2 regions of the Paraburkholderia caffeinilytica genome follow, and region 2 is predicted to be linked to the other one. Evidence: riboswitches for the same ligand, from Rfam matches in the RefSeq annotation. Region 2 holds a riboswitch; the other holds the start of a gene.
What was found. Region 2 has a riboswitch for glycine ahead of DSC91_RS06535 (D-amino acid dehydrogenase). Riboswitches for the same ligand answer to the same signal wherever they lie in the genome.
Positions count from the first base shown of each region.

Region 1: another riboswitch for glycine. It lies ahead of gcvT (glycine cleavage system aminomethyltransferase GcvT); the one in region 2 lies ahead of DSC91_RS06535 (D-amino acid dehydrogenase).

Region 1 covers NZ_CP031467.1:2,037,089-2,044,458, forward strand. Annotated here, with positions in the region: gene DSC91_RS25425 (UvrD-helicase domain-containing protein) at 1-1,621, opposite strand, end outside; gene DSC91_RS25435 (oxidoreductase) at 2,051-3,100, shown strand; gene DSC91_RS25440 (hypothetical protein) at 3,310-3,663, shown strand; glycine riboswitch at 3,805-3,905, shown strand; glycine riboswitch at 3,940-4,111, shown strand; gene gcvT (glycine cleavage system aminomethyltransferase GcvT) at 4,192-5,310, shown strand; gene gcvH (glycine cleavage system protein GcvH) at 5,451-5,831, shown strand; gene gcvP (aminomethyl-transferring glycine dehydrogenase) at 5,926-7,370, shown strand, end outside.
Region 2 covers NZ_CP031466.1:1,452,278-1,459,647, reverse strand. Annotated here, with positions in the region: gene DSC91_RS06560 (MipA/OmpV family protein) at 1-10, shown strand, start outside; gene DSC91_RS06555 (YceH family protein) at 65-769, opposite strand; gene DSC91_RS06550 (helix-turn-helix domain-containing protein) at 1,070-1,642, shown strand; gene DSC91_RS06545 (GNAT family N-acetyltransferase) at 1,655-2,182, shown strand; gene DSC91_RS06540 (LysE family translocator) at 2,292-2,924, opposite strand; glycine riboswitch at 3,139-3,232, shown strand; gene DSC91_RS06535 (D-amino acid dehydrogenase) at 3,405-4,616, shown strand; gene DSC91_RS06530 (DUF4303 domain-containing protein) at 4,752-5,282, opposite strand; gene DSC91_RS06525 (DUF6531 domain-containing protein) at 5,305-7,370, opposite strand, start outside.

The sequences.
Region 1 (7,370 bases), on a different replicon from region 2:
TTGCTTCGCTCTTCTCCGAACCTTCAGGCTCAGCCTTGGTGCCCTTGCGCTTCAACCATTCCATGAACTCCAGCACGTTCTGCCACTTGGCCTGCGCCTGGCGTTCGTCGAACGCGTCGTACAGATAGGCTTCGTAGTGAATCGCATCCATCAGTTCGTCGAGCAAGGTCCCGGCGGCATCTTTCTCGGCGCGATCGGTGAGGCGCTGCATGAAGTCGCAGAACACGCGCATCGGTTCGATCTGACGCGGCGACAGGCGCGCCTCGATGCCGCCCATGTACACCGCTTCGAATAGCGACACCTTCGCCTGGCCCGCGAACGAGCCGAGCGCTTCGAGCGTCGTATTGCCGACGCCGCGGCGCGGCGTGGTGATCGCGCGGATGAACGCCGGGTCGTCGTTTGCGTTGGCGATCAGGCGCAGATACGCGCAGATATCCTTGATCTCGGCTTTGTCGAAGAACGACTGCCCGCCGGACAGCACATACGGAATCCGCTCGCGCCGCAGCACCTGTTCGAAGATGCGCGCCTGGAAATTGCCGCGGTACAGGATCGCGTAATCGCGGAAATTCGCGCGCCGCTCGAACTTGTGCGCGGACAGGCGGAACACCACGGATTCGGCCTCGTGCTCTTCGTCGTTGCAAGGTGTGACGGTGATCGTGTCGCCCATGCCGTGCTCGGACCAGAGCTTCTTTTCGAACAGCTTCGGGTTGTTCGCGATCACGTTGTTCGCGGCGGTGAGAATGCGCACTGTCGAGCGGTAGTTCTGCTCCAGCTTGATCAGATGCAACTTCGGAAAATCCTTGCTGAGCTGCCCGAGATTTTCGAGCGTCGCGCCGCGCCAGCCGTAAATCGCCTGGTCGTCGTCGCCGACAGCCGTGAAAGCGGCGCGCTTGCCGGCCAGCAGTTTCACCAGCTCGTACTGGCACGCGTTGGTGTCCTGATACTCGTCGATCAGCAGATAGCGCAGCTTGTTTTGCCAGCGGTCGCGCACCTGCTCGTTCTTCTCGAAGAGTTCGGCGGGCAGGCGGATCAGATCGTCGAAATCGACCGCCTGATACGCGTGCAGTGTCGCCACGTAATTGCGGTAGACGATCGCGGCCTGATGCTCGTCCTCGTTCGCGGCGATCGCGATCGCCTGTTCCGGCATGATCATGCCGTTCTTCCACAGCGAAATAATCGACTGGATCTTGCGGATAAAGCCCTTGTCCGTCGAGCCGACCTGCTCCTGGATCATGCCGAAGCAGTCGTCCGAATCCATGATCGAGAACTGCGGCTTCAGGCCGACGTGTTCCGCTTCCTGCCGCAGAATCTGCACGCCGAGCGAGTGGAAGGTGCAAACCGTCAGCTGGTTGACGGGCACTTTGCGGCCTTCCTTGCCGGGCGTGGTGAGCGTCTTGCCTTCGAGCAGCTTGCCGACGCGCTCGCGCATTTCCAGCGCGGCCTTGTTCGTGAACGTGACGGCGGCGATGTGGCGCGGCTCGAAGCCTTTGGCTTCGATCAGATGGGCGATTTTCTGCGTGATCACGCGCGTCTTGCCGCTGCCTGCGCCGGCGAGCACGAGACACGGACCGTCAAGATAACGGACCGCTTCATTTTGAGCGGGGTTCAGGCCTGCGGACATCGTCTGTGGATGGGTAATGCGGTTGAGGGCGCTTGGGTGCGGAATCGCGAGACCGAAGGCCCGGGGGCATGCTGCGCGGGGCGGGCGGCTGGAGCGCGCCTCGGTGCAACGGGCGTTCCGGCTCGCTGCGATCCGCGCGAGAGGAGCGATGTTAACACGGATGACCGGAGCCGATGCCGCGACAGACAAGCTGACGAGCGACCTGGAATGAAGACCGCGGTGGCAGCCAGTCAGGGGACAAAAACGGCGGCTCGAACTCGCTGCCGTGAATGCCGCGTCAACTGCCGCCCGAGCGCCGCCGGGCAGCCGCCGTCGACAAGACGCCTGCGACGTTGCCGACAGTCCGCCTTCGGGACATGCCACAATTACGGCGTTGCGCGCCGTCGCCGCGGTGGCAAAGCGGCGCGCCGTTTTTGCAGGAAGACACGCATGTCCGCATCGCTGAAGATTGGATTGATGGGTTACGGTTTCGCTGGCGCGACCTTTCATGCGCCGGTAATCGAGCACTGCGGGAGAGCGAGCATCGCGGCCATCGCGACGAGTCAGCCCGAGCACGCGCTGGCCGATTACCCGCACGCAAAAGTGGTGGCCGATCTGGACGCCCTGCTGGCGCTCGAAGAAATCGACTGCGTCGTCATCGCGACGCCCAATGACACGCATTTCGACCTGGCGCGCCGCACGCTGGAAGCGGGCAAGCACGTGGTGGTCGACAAGCCCGTCACGCTGACCGCCGCCGACGCCCACACGCTCGCCAACATTGCACTGGCTCGCGGCAAGCGGTTCGTGCCCTTTCACAACCGCCGCTGGGACGGTGATTTCCTGACCGTGCGGGATCTGCTGGCCAGCAGAGAGTTGGGGCGCATCACGCAATACGAATCGCATTTCGACCGTTTCCGGCCGGAGGTTCGGCAGCGTTGGCGCGAGGAGGCTTCGCGCGGCGGCGGTCTGCTATTCGATCTCGGACCGCACCTGATCGATCAGGCGTTGGCGCTGTTCGGCGCACCGCAGACCGTGTCCGCGACGGTTCGGACGCATCGCGACCAGGCCAGTGCGCCGGACTACGTCCATATCCAGCTCGGGTACGGCGACTTCGAGGTGGTGTTGCATGCAAGCGCGTTGACTGCCTTGGTCGCGCCAAGGTTTGCGATTCACGGCACGCAAGGGAGCTACGTGAAATATGGGCTCGATACGCAGGAGGATCAGTTGAAAGCCGGCTTACGGCCCGGCGACGAGGGATTCGGCGCCGGCAACACGGCTGGGGTATTGCGCGTGCTCGAAGGCGATCAGGAAGTCGAGCGGGAAGTGCCTACGCGCAATGGGGAATACATCGGCTTTTATATTGCCTTGGCGGACGCCATTCAGAACGGCGCGAAGTTTCCCATCAGCCCTCAGGATGCGGTCGACGTCATGACGATCATCGAGCTTGCAGCCCGGAGTTCCGAGGAAGGCGTCCGGCTGCCGTTCGAACGTATTCGCTGATTATTGCCGTACGCTGCGGGACGCTTTCTGGCCATTTGGCGGCAGCACGCAGACCATGCCGCCGCCAAAGACGCCATGAGCCAAAGCCTGACAATCCCGAAAGGAACATAACGTTACAAATAACCCCGCCTCTGCGGTCAGCGCGAATTCCCGGCAATCCGTTGCTACCCCAGTAGCACTACAAAACGACAACGACTTCCGGAGAGTCCATGCCCCGTATCGTCCGCGCAGTAGCAGCATGCGCTTTGCTCAGTTCCCTGGCCGCCTGCGTGGTGGCTCCCCAGCAACCCGCGCCGGCGCCGCGCCCTAACCCGCAGCAAATCGCGGATCAGCGCTTCAGCCAGGTCAATGGCCGTATCGACAACTTGAGCCGCCGCATCGACGCTCGCGTCAATCAAGGCTATTACCCGCCCCCGCAAGGCGGCGCACTGCACCACCGCCTCGACGTAATCCGTCAGGAGGCCCACGATATGGCGGCACAACACGGCGGCGGCCTGTCCGGCGACGAACAGCATGTGCTGAACCAGGAACTGGATAACGCAGCGCACGCCATCGGCGAATAATCGGGCCGGTTCGGGCACTGAAGCAAAAAAGCGCGGGCGTCACGTCCCGCGCTTTTTTTGACTGTCGCGATCTTGCAGCGCCAACCGCCACGCCCCTTGCGGGCCTTTATTTGACAAGCCCCCGGCCCTCGCGTACATTCGCCGCACGCGTCGGGAGAGCGTGCTGGCCGCAGAAAATCGCAGGCCGCGCCGCCGAAGGGGCACACCCGCAAACTCTCAGGCAAAAGGACCGACCGCGTCGAAGAACCCGCGCCCAAGCAAGATCAAGGCACCGGTTTTTCGCACTCTGGAGAGCGGCAGTAGCCGTCTGCGTCGCGTACATCGAACGTACGTCGAGCAGATTCTGGCAGGCTGCCCACCGAAGGGGCGCGCGTTTCACCGTAGCGATGACAGCTGCAACATCGCACGGGAGCGCAATCTCTCAGGTATCGAGGACAGAGGGGTCATGCAACGCCATCGCTCGCAGGCATCCGCCGCGAGGCGTAGCGCCGCATGGCCTTTTTTGTTTCGCGAGACGCCCGAGGCCCCATGACCGAACTCAAACACACCCCGCTCAACGCCACCCATCGTGCGCTCAACGCTCGCATGGTCGATTTCGGCGGCTGGGACATGCCCGTCAACTACGGCTCGCAGATCGACGAACACCGCGCCGTGCGCACCGACGCCGGGATGTTCGACGTCTCGCATATGTGCGTCGTCGATTTCACCGGCGAGCGCGTGCGCGCCTTTTTTGAATACGCGCTGGCCAATAACGTCGCCAAGCTGCAAACGCCGGGCCGCGCGCTCTACTCCTGTCTGCTGAACCCGAACGGCGGTGTGATCGACGATCTGATCGTCTACTACTTCGGCGAAGATCACTTCCGCGTGGTCGTCAACGCCGGCACGGCCGATAAAGACGTCGCCTGGTTCGGCAAGCTCAACGCCGAGGGCAACTTCGGCCTGACCATCACGCCGCGCCGCGACTACGCGATCGTCGCCGTGCAAGGTCCGAACGCCCGCGAAAAAGTCTGGCAAACCGTGCCGGCCGCACGCGCTGCCACCGAAGCATTGAAGCCTTTCAACGCCGCCCGCGTCGAAGGCACGCCGTTCGGCGAACTCACCGTTGCCCGCACCGGCTACACCGGCGAAGACGGTTTCGAAATCATCGTCCCGGCGGATCACGTCGCAGCACTGTGGAACGCGCTGCAAGCACAAGGCGTGCGCCCCGCCGGTCTCGGCGCGCGCGACACGCTGCGCCTCGAAGCCGGCATGAACCTGTACGGCCAGGATATGGACGACACCGTCTCGCCACTCGACGCCGGCCTCGCCTGGACCGTCGATCTGACTTCGCCGCGTGAATTTGTCGGCAAGAAAAAGCTTGAAGCCGACGGCTCGCAGGCGGCGTTCGTCGGTCTGATCCTGCTGAAGGAAAACGGCAAGGCGGCGGGCGTGCTGCGCGCTCACCAGAAAGTCGTCACGCCGCAGGGCGAAGGCGAAATCACCAGCGGCACTTTTTCGCCCACGATGCAGGAATCGATCGCCTTTGCGCGCGTGCCGAAAGGTGTGCAGCCGGGCGATACCGTTCACGTCCAGATTCGTGACAAAAACGTACCCGCAAGCGTGGTAAAACTGCCGTTCGTGCGCAACGGCAAGGTGCTCGCAGTTTAAGCAGCCGGCGCGTGCGTCACCTTTCAGGAAAACACTGGCGTACCCAGGTTTTCTTGCCCCTGCTGGGGGCCAGGCGCGAAGCGCCAGGTTTGGGCGCCCTTTTTAAGTTCATACCGAATCACACCGCATAGGAGCATCCGATGAGCATCCCGGCCGATCTGAAATACACCGAATCGCACGAGTGGGTCCGCACCGAAGCGGACGGCACGCTGACGGTCGGCATCACCGACCACGCGCAGGAAGCGCTCGGCGATATCGTCTTCTTCGAAGTCCAGGAACTGGGCAAGACCGTGGGCGCCGGCGACACCGTCGCCGTGATCGAGTCGGTGAAAGCCGCCTCCGACATCTACGCACCGGTTTCGGGCGAGATCATCGAAGCGAACCCGGCCGTCGCCGACACGCCGGACGGCGTCAACAGCGCGCCGTACGACAACTGGCTCTTCAAGATCAAGCCGGCCGCGGACGCATCGCAGGATCGCCTGATCGACGCGGACGCGTACGCGAAGGCGATCGGCGCCTGATTCACCGCAAGTTGCACCTTTACGTTTAAACCCGACAGGCGCGGCGCGTCCGATTCCATCGTCGAACGGACGCCCGCACCGCCAGGAACACCTCATGAAGCTCGAACACCCGGATCGTCTGATGAACCGCACTCCTCTCTCGCTCGCCGCGCTCGAAGTGCATGACGCCTTCGCCGAACGGCACATCGGCCCGGATTCGGCCGACCAGCATGCGATGCTCGAAGCCCTCGGCTTCGCGTCGCGCGCGGCGCTGATCGACGCCGTCATTCCGAAGACGATCCGCCGCACCGAAACGCTGCCGCTCGGTCCCTTCGCCCAGCCGAAGAGCGAAGCGGAAGCGCTCGCCGCGCTGCGTGAGCTGGCGGACAAGAACCAGGTGTTCCGCTCGTACATCGGACAGGGTTACTACAACGCGCACACGCCGACGGTGATCCTGCGTAACGTGCTCGAAAATCCGGCCTGGTACACCGCGTACACGCCGTATCAGCCGGAAATCTCGCAAGGCCGTCTGGAAGCGTTGCTGAACTTCCAGCAAATGATTGTCGACCTGACGGGTCTGGCGATCTCGAACGCCTCGCTGCTTGACGAAGCCACTGCCGCCGCCGAAGCGATGACGCTGCTGCAACGCATCGGCAAGCCGAAGTCGAACGTGTTCTACGTTGCCGACGACGTGCTGCCGCAAACCATCGAAGTGGTGAAGACGCGCGCCACGCCGGTCGGTATCGAAGTGAAAGTCGGCCCGGCTGCGGAAGCGGCGAACGCGAATGCGTTCGGCGTGCTGCTGCAATACCCGGGCGTGAACGGCGATGTGCGCGACTACCGCGCACTCGCAGACGCGATCCACGCAGCGGGCGGCCACGTGGTGGTCGCCGCCGATCTGCTCGCGCTGACGGTGCTCACGCCGCCGGGCGAATGGGGCGCGGACGTGGCCGTCGGCAACACCCAGCGTTTCGGCGTGCCGGTGGGTTTCGGCGGCCCGCACGCGGCTTACCTCGCCGTGCGCGATGAATTCAAGCGTCAGATGCCGGGCCGTCTGGTCGGCGTGACCGTCGACGCGCAGGGCAACCCCGCGCTGCGTCTCGCGCTGCAAACGCGCGAACAACACATCCGTCGCGAGAAGGCGACCTCGAACGTGTGTACCGCGCAAGCGCTGCTCGCGATCATGGCCAGCATGTACGCCGTCTATCACGGCCCGCACGGCCTGAAGACGATCGCACTACGCGTGAACCGGATCGCTGCGCTGCTCGCGGCCGGCGCGAAGAAGCTCGGTTACGCGCTCGTCAACGACACGTTCTTCGACACGCTCACGTTCGAAACCGGTGCACGCACCCAGGCGCTGCATGACGCGGCGACCGCGAGGCGCATCAATCTGCGCCGCGTGAGCGACACGCGCGTCGGCATCTCGATCGACGAAACCACCACGCGCAGCGACCTCGCCGATCTGCTCGCGGCATTCGCGCAAGCGGCGTTCGTCGACGAAGTCCCGCAAATCGATGCACTCGACGCCGAACTCCCCGCCGAGAGCACCGTGCCCGCCGC
Region 2 (7,370 bases):
CAAGTTCTAGTTGCTGGTTTCTCGTGCGCTCGCGGCACGCGAGAAACCAGTAGCCAATCGCGGTTCACTCCCCCGCGCCCAGCTCTTCGACTTCGATCCCCAACTCCGCAGCCATGCGCCGCACCACGATCTGAAGCCGGCTCACCTCATTGGCAAGCCGCTTCTGTTCAGCCTTGACCGCCTCGAACGCGGACAGCGGCACGACTTCATCTTCTCCCCCCGGCTGGGCAAGATCGCTTGCGCTGACTTCGCCGCATAGCAGATGCATCCAGCGATTTTCGCGCTCGCCCGGCGTGCGGGCCAGCTTCACCACTCGCGGCGGATCGTTGGCAGCCAGTTCGTCGAGAAACGCCTCGACCGACGAGATGTCGGCAAATCCGTGCAGGCGCGCGCTGTTCAAGCGCAACTCGGCCGCGGTCTGCGGACCGCGCAGCAGCAGCGTGGTCAGTAACGCAGCCGACTGGCTCGGCAACCCCAACACCCGATTCATGTTGTGCTCGAAGCGCGGCACGCGGCTGCTGCTGCCTTCCATCACCAGGCTCAGCCGCTTCAATCCGTCGACGGCAGTCAGCACCTCGGCCTCCGTCGCGTTCATCACCGGCGCCCGGCCGGTTTTCTGATTGCAACCCAAGGTCAGCGCGTTCAGCGAAAGCGGATAACTGTCCGGTACGGTGTGCTGCTTTTCGACGAGCACGCCGAGCACGCGCCCCTCAAGCAAGGTCAAAGCGCGAATGGAAGGACGGGAAACAGCGTCGGGCGTGGAGTTCATAGCGGATGTCGCGGCATGCGCCGCCGGGTCTCGTGGAGGGTGTGCCTTACCGTTGCACAGCCGGGCGCGGGTTTTAGTTTGTGGGCACTATGATAAACGGCCCGGCCGCTCGTGGTGCACGAATCTCGGCGATGACCTCGCACGTGCGGTGCTCTGTGGCACGACCCGCGTTGCCGCAAGACGTGCTTCCCTGGACCATTCACCCGCCCATCCGCTCGCGCGTCCGGCGATAAGCACGCTTTCGCGCCAGCGTATTTTGTTTCGTTGACGAATTCCCATATTAGAGATAATTTCCCTAATATGGAAAACACATTCTCAGACGACAACGCCATCGACCGCCGTATTGCCCAGCGTCTGCGCGGGCTGCGCGCCGAGCGCAACTGGTCGCTCGACGAGCTTGCCAAGCTGAGCAATGTCAGCCGCGCCACCTTGTCGCGCCTCGAGAACGCCGCCGTCAGCCCCACGGCGAGCGTGCTGGGCAAGCTCTGCGTCGCCTACGGCTTGCCGATGTCGCGCCTCATGCACATGGTCGAGGAAGACTTTGCGCCGCTGGTGCCGCGCGACGCGCAGACGGTCTGGACCGATGCAAGCGTCGGCTTCCGGCGCCGTTCGGTGTCGCCGCCGGCCCAGGCGCTGAGCGGCGAGGCGCTGGAGTGCGAGCTCGACGCCGGCGCGCGCATCACGTATGAAGCGTCGCCGAGAGCCGGCCTCGAACATCACCTGATCCTGCTCGAAGGGCAGTTGCAGATCACCGTCGACGGCCGAAGCCACGACCTGCAACCCGGCGACTGCCTGCGCTATCAGTTGTTCGGTCCCAGCACTTTCGTCACGCCCGCGCACAGCGCGGCGCGCTACATCCTCTTCATCGTCTGAGTTCGAGCCACCATGAACGCGACTGCCATCACGACCTTTTCCGCCGACGACCTCGTTCGCCATCTGCCCGAACTCGGCGCGCTGCTGCATGCCTGCGTCCATGACGGCGCAAGCGTCGGATTTGTACTGCCGTATAGCGTCGAAGAGGGTGAGGCGTTCTGGAGCCGAAAGGTGCTGCCGTCGCTGCGCGCGGGCGCGTTGGTGCTGTTCGTCGCCCGGCATGGCGAGTCGATCGCCGGCACCGTGCAACTCGATCACGACACGATGCCGAATCAGCGCCATCGCGCCGAGGTGCGCAAGCTGCTGGTCCACCCCGGGTTCCGCCGTCAGGGTATTGCCAAAGCGCTGATGGTGGAACTGGAGCGCTGTGCGCACCAGTTGCAGCGCAGCCTGCTGACGCTCGATACGCGCACGGGCGACAAGGCGGAGCCACTCTATGCCGCGCTGGGTTATCAGACGGCCGGCGTGATCCCGCAGTTTTGCCGCGACACGCTGGAGGAGCGGCTTGATTCAACCACCATCATGTACAAGACGCTGTAAGCGTGACGTCGTCGGGCCGCCTGTGAAGTGCGCGCGCAGTGGCCGATCCTGACCGATGCGCCGTGATGGCGGCCGCGACGCAAACACAAGCAAGTCTTCAGCGTGCGGTTTAACGGCGCGAATCGAACGCGATCCGCACCGCCAGGCCGGCGAGCACGGTGCCCATCAGCCACCGTTGCACCAGCAGCCACACCGGCCGCCCGGCGAGAAACCCGGCGATCGAACCCGCCATGCTCGCAATCAGCGCGTTGATCGTGACGGCGATGACGATCTGCACGCAGCCCAGCGCGATCGACTGCGTGAGCACGCTGCCGTGCGCCGGTGAAATGAATTGCGGCAGCAGCGACAGATACATCACGGCGATCTTCGGATTCGCGAGGTTCGTGACGAGGCCCATGGTGAAGAGCTTGCGACGGCTGTCGTGCGGCAGGTCGCGCACCTGAAACGGCGAGCGGCCGCCCGGCTTGACCGCCTGCCACGCCAGATACAGCAGGTAAAGCGCGCCGCCAAAACGCAACGCGTCGTACGCATAGGGCACCGTCAACAGCAGCGCGGTGATGCCAAACGCCGCGCAAAACATGTAGAACACGTAGCCGAGCGCGACTCCGCCGAGCGACACGAGCCCCGCGCGCCGCCCCTGGCAGAGCGATCGCGAGATCAGATAGATCATGTTCGGGCCGGGTGTGAGCACCATGCCAAGCGAGACCAGGGCAAAGGCGAGCAGCGTTGTGGCAGCGGGCACGGCGTTCTCCAGTGTGAATTGAAATCGGGCAATGCGGTCAAATATAGCCGATGCCGTCGATCCAGTCCGCCAATCCCATACGAAACATCCGGATGAGTGGTTGAAAGGCGTTTATCGCATCTGACTACGCCCCTTTTCGTCCGGCTGATTGCGCGCTGCATGACAGGAAACACTTGCGGTGAGGATTTTTGCCCGGTATTGTCATGCCGTTCTGCAACGCAGCGCGGGAGAGATCGTCAGAAGATTGTGACGACGCCGACGGAGCAACCGCCCCGGAAACTCTCAGGCAAAAGGACCGCGCAGCCGGAACATCTGGAGAGCGGCGCCGTGCGCGCCCACCGAAGGGGATTCCCTGCATACCGCTTGCATCGCGCGTACGCTCACGGGAAGAAACTCTCAGGTACATGGACAGATGGGGCATCGACGCCGGTTTCGACACGAAATCGACACCGGTGATGCTCAACTACTCTGGACCATGTCATGTCACGAATCGCCATTATCGGCGCCGGCATTACCGGCGTCACGACTGCTCACGCCCTGGCGCAATGCGGCCACCACGTCACCGTGTTCGAACGTCATCGCTATGCGGCGATGGAGACCTCGTTCGCCAACGGCGGCCAGTTGTCCGCCAGCAATGCCGAAGTCTGGAACAGCGCGGCCACAGTGCTGAAGGGCTTGCGCTGGATGTTCACGCGCGACGCCCCGCTGCTGCTCAATCCAATGCCCACGTGGCACAAGTATTCGTGGATGGGCGAATTTTTGCGGCAGATTCCGCACTACCGCGCGAACACCGTCGAAACGGTGCGGCTCGCGATCGCGGCGCGCGAGCATCTGTTTTCGATCGCCGAGCGCGAAGGGATCGACTTCGATCTGGAGCGGCGCGGCATTTTGCATATCTACAAGACGCGCAAGGAATTCGATGCGGCCGGCAAGGTGAATGAATTGCTGCGCGAAGGTGGGCTGGAGCGGAATCCGGTGACGTCGAGCGAGTTGCATGCGATCGAGCCCACGTTGCACGGCAATTTTTTCGGCGGTTTTTTTACGCCTTCGGATTCCACCGGCGATATTCACAAGTTCACCCGAGGGTTGGCGCAGGCCTGCGTGCGGCATGGCGTGGAATTTCACTACGATGCGGACATTACGTCGATCGAGCAGCCGGCCGAGGGGCGATTTTCGTTGATGGTCAATCTGGAAGGCGAGTCGCAACGGTTTGCCTTCGAGCGGATCGTGGTGTGCGCCGGTGTGAAGAGCCGCGAGTTCGCGGCAATGCTTGGCGATCACGTGAACGTCTATCCGGTTAAGGGTTATTCGATCACCGTGTGCCTGGATGATGAAGCGAGTCAGCAGAACGCGCCGTGGGTAAGTCTGCTCGACGACAGCGCCAAGATCGTGACGAGCCGGCTTGGCGCGGATCGGTTCCGCGTGGCGGGGACTGCGGAGATCAATGGGTTCAATCGCGATATCCGCTCGGATCGGATTGCGCCTTTGGTCGACTGGACTCGACGGTATTTTCCCGAGGTGTCGACTTCGAAGGTGATTCCGTGGGCGGGGTTGCGGCCCATGCTGCCGAGTATGTTGCCGAAGGTCGGGCGCGGGAAACGGCGCGGCGTTTTCTATAACACCGGGCACGGGCATTTGGGGTGGACGTTGTCGGCGGCCACGGCGCAGGTTTTGGCGAATTCTATTCAATAGGTGCTTTTTTTGGCCGCAGGCACGGGTGGCTTTTGCCTGCGGCTTCCTCGTTGAAGCTAGCCGTTGAGGCGCGGCCGAGGGCGGAAAACTGATGAAATTGAAGGCCCACCTGGAAATCCGCCTCCTTGAGCGTTGCTAGTCATACCTTCTTAAAAACGCCTCATACGCGACCGTCGAGTTGAGAGCTTTCGCTGATTCGTTTTCCAATCGGGCAGCATCATCATCGTCGCTAATCGACACAAACAGAACAATCTGTTCCCTGTCCGGTCCCGTGCCAAAAAGGCCCTCGTTGTCGAGCAACTGTAGTGCCGCCACCATGTCGCCGTGCACCCTCTCGACGAAAGAAGGGAAATCCGCGTGTTCAAGTTCAGATCTAAGTCTTGCGGAAATTCCGTTTAAGTTGGAAGCCTTCCACGCTTCATATTTCCATTCGGACACACTCCATTTGAACTCCGGCGCTTCTTCGTCATCAGGAACCTCCATTTCCTTCCTGATCTGCAGCAGCGCTTCGATCGAGTTGGCGGCCGGCACGACGGTCATGGCACTGCTGTCGGTGTATAGCGCGTACGCGTAAAAATGCTCACCCGGTCGGGCAGATCGAAGATCCTCAAAACTTGCTCTTGCTGCGTGAGCAATGTCTCGCTGAAAATCGGAAAAGGTATCCATGGTTTTCTCCGTCCAATCGCTACTATTGATTGCTATTTCCGAAAATGGCCTGGCCAATTTTTTGTAACTCTGCCGTCATTGCGGCAGTCGCGTCTGGAGGCGACAAATCCTGTCGACTGATCGTTGCATCTGCCCTCTGTAGACCATCTGCCACTGCCTTTGCGTTTGCAACGGAGTGGCCGGCATTCGGTGCCCACATGAGCGCCCCTTGATCATATACAGGGTCAATCCCATACTTCTCCGCGATCGCCCGACTCCTCGCCAATTGCGCCTGCATTCTTGGATTGTTAGCAAATTCGCCCTTGAAGATAATGTGATGCGCATGAGGATTTTCCATCCCTTCAGGAGGATTTGTTCCGGACAACTTCTTGAAATAGGTGCCCCAACATTCGGCTAACCCGTTTGGATCACAAAACTGTATCGGATCGTGAACGTATGCATGGGTACGCCAACCGCCATTCAGACCGATTGGATCAACGCTCAGGTAGTGTCCCGTTGAAGGATCATAATAGCGGTTGAGGTTGTAGTGGAGATCATCTTCCTCGTCTGCCCACTGGCCCGGAAAGCGCAGCGACAAATCAAATCCACCGTTTTCGTTCGACTCAGTGATCAATCGTCCCCACAGCGTATGGTCTACTTTACGGACCAGATGTCCTTGTTCATCAAAAATAGCGCCTGGCAACCCGATGGGGTTGGAGATTACTGGGTATATACCGGCATCCGTCTCTTGCGCCAACGGCACAAAGTCGCCCGGGGAGATATGCCATGTCGTCGCGCTTCCTACGGTGCCATTCTTTTCGTGCCACCGCTCGGCAAGCCTCGACCCATCCCACAGAAATCTCACCGCTTCAAGTGTACCGGCAGCGCGCTTCTCCACCCGCCGATTAAACGCGTCGTACCGATAAGTCCAAACCCCTCTTTCCGGTGTACGCACCTTCACCAGCCGGTTCAACCCATCCCACGTGTATTGCCAGGTCTTAGGCCTGAAGCCAGGCTGCTCAACCGTCTTTTCGATCGTCCGCCCGCGCGCATCGTAACGATAGCGTGCGTAACCGACGCGTTCCGGGAGTCCTCCTGGCAGGTAACGGCGAACGTCGGTTGGCCCCTGCCGGCCATGCGCTGCAATGTTGAGGTTCGCGTCATAGCGGTAATGCTCCGGTGGCTGACGGAGGCTATGTACGGACGCTATCTGTCCACGTACGTCACGTTGATACGTCACGCTGTCGGAGTCAGTATCTGCACGCTCCAACTGTCCGGCCGCATCGTACGAATACAGCTGACGCGTGAGTTGTTCCAATGCTTGAACCGGGTTCGACTGTATCTCGTCGAACGCCGATCGCGGCCCCGCGACCTGCCGACGCACACGGCCCAACGCATCGTATTGCCGCTGCATGACGAACTCACCAGCCTGCCGGCCTGTTTCGCGCCCCTGACTGTCGCGCAGGATCGACATCGGACCGACCTTGGTCAGTCCGCCGAACTGGTCGTATTCATACTGCGTCTGCCGATGCGGCGTTATTCGCGCACTGCGTCGACCTTCGGCGTCGTACGCGTGCTTCAGGAGATCACCGTGCTGGTCCTCTCCAATCAGACGCCCCTTTTCGTCATAGCTGAGGCGGGTTACGTGGGCGGACTCTCCTCGCACTTCGGCCATAGCGAGCCGACCCGCATCGTCGTAGGTGTAGGCCAACTCTACGTCGCCGGCATCGACCGTTGCCAATCGACCAGACGGGTCGTACCCATAGCGCCATTTACCCCCGTCCGGCAGCGTCTTTACAAGCAGACGCCCGACAGCATCCCGTTCGTAGTGCGTCGTGCGGCCGCCCCAGTCGATCTCAGTGATGAGCCGACCTGCGCCGTCGTAACGATATTCCCACGTCTCGTACAGCGCATTAACGACCTTCGTCAGCCTCGTAGCATGGTCGTACTCAAATCGGGTAATGTGGCCGGCAGCATCAATCGACGCCGTAACAAGATCAAACGGTCCGTACTCGCGCCGGGTAACGCGACCGAGTTGATCGCTCTGCTCGACGAGCAGACCTTCGGTGTTGTACCGCGCACGGACAACGGCGCCCTCCGGCTGGACAA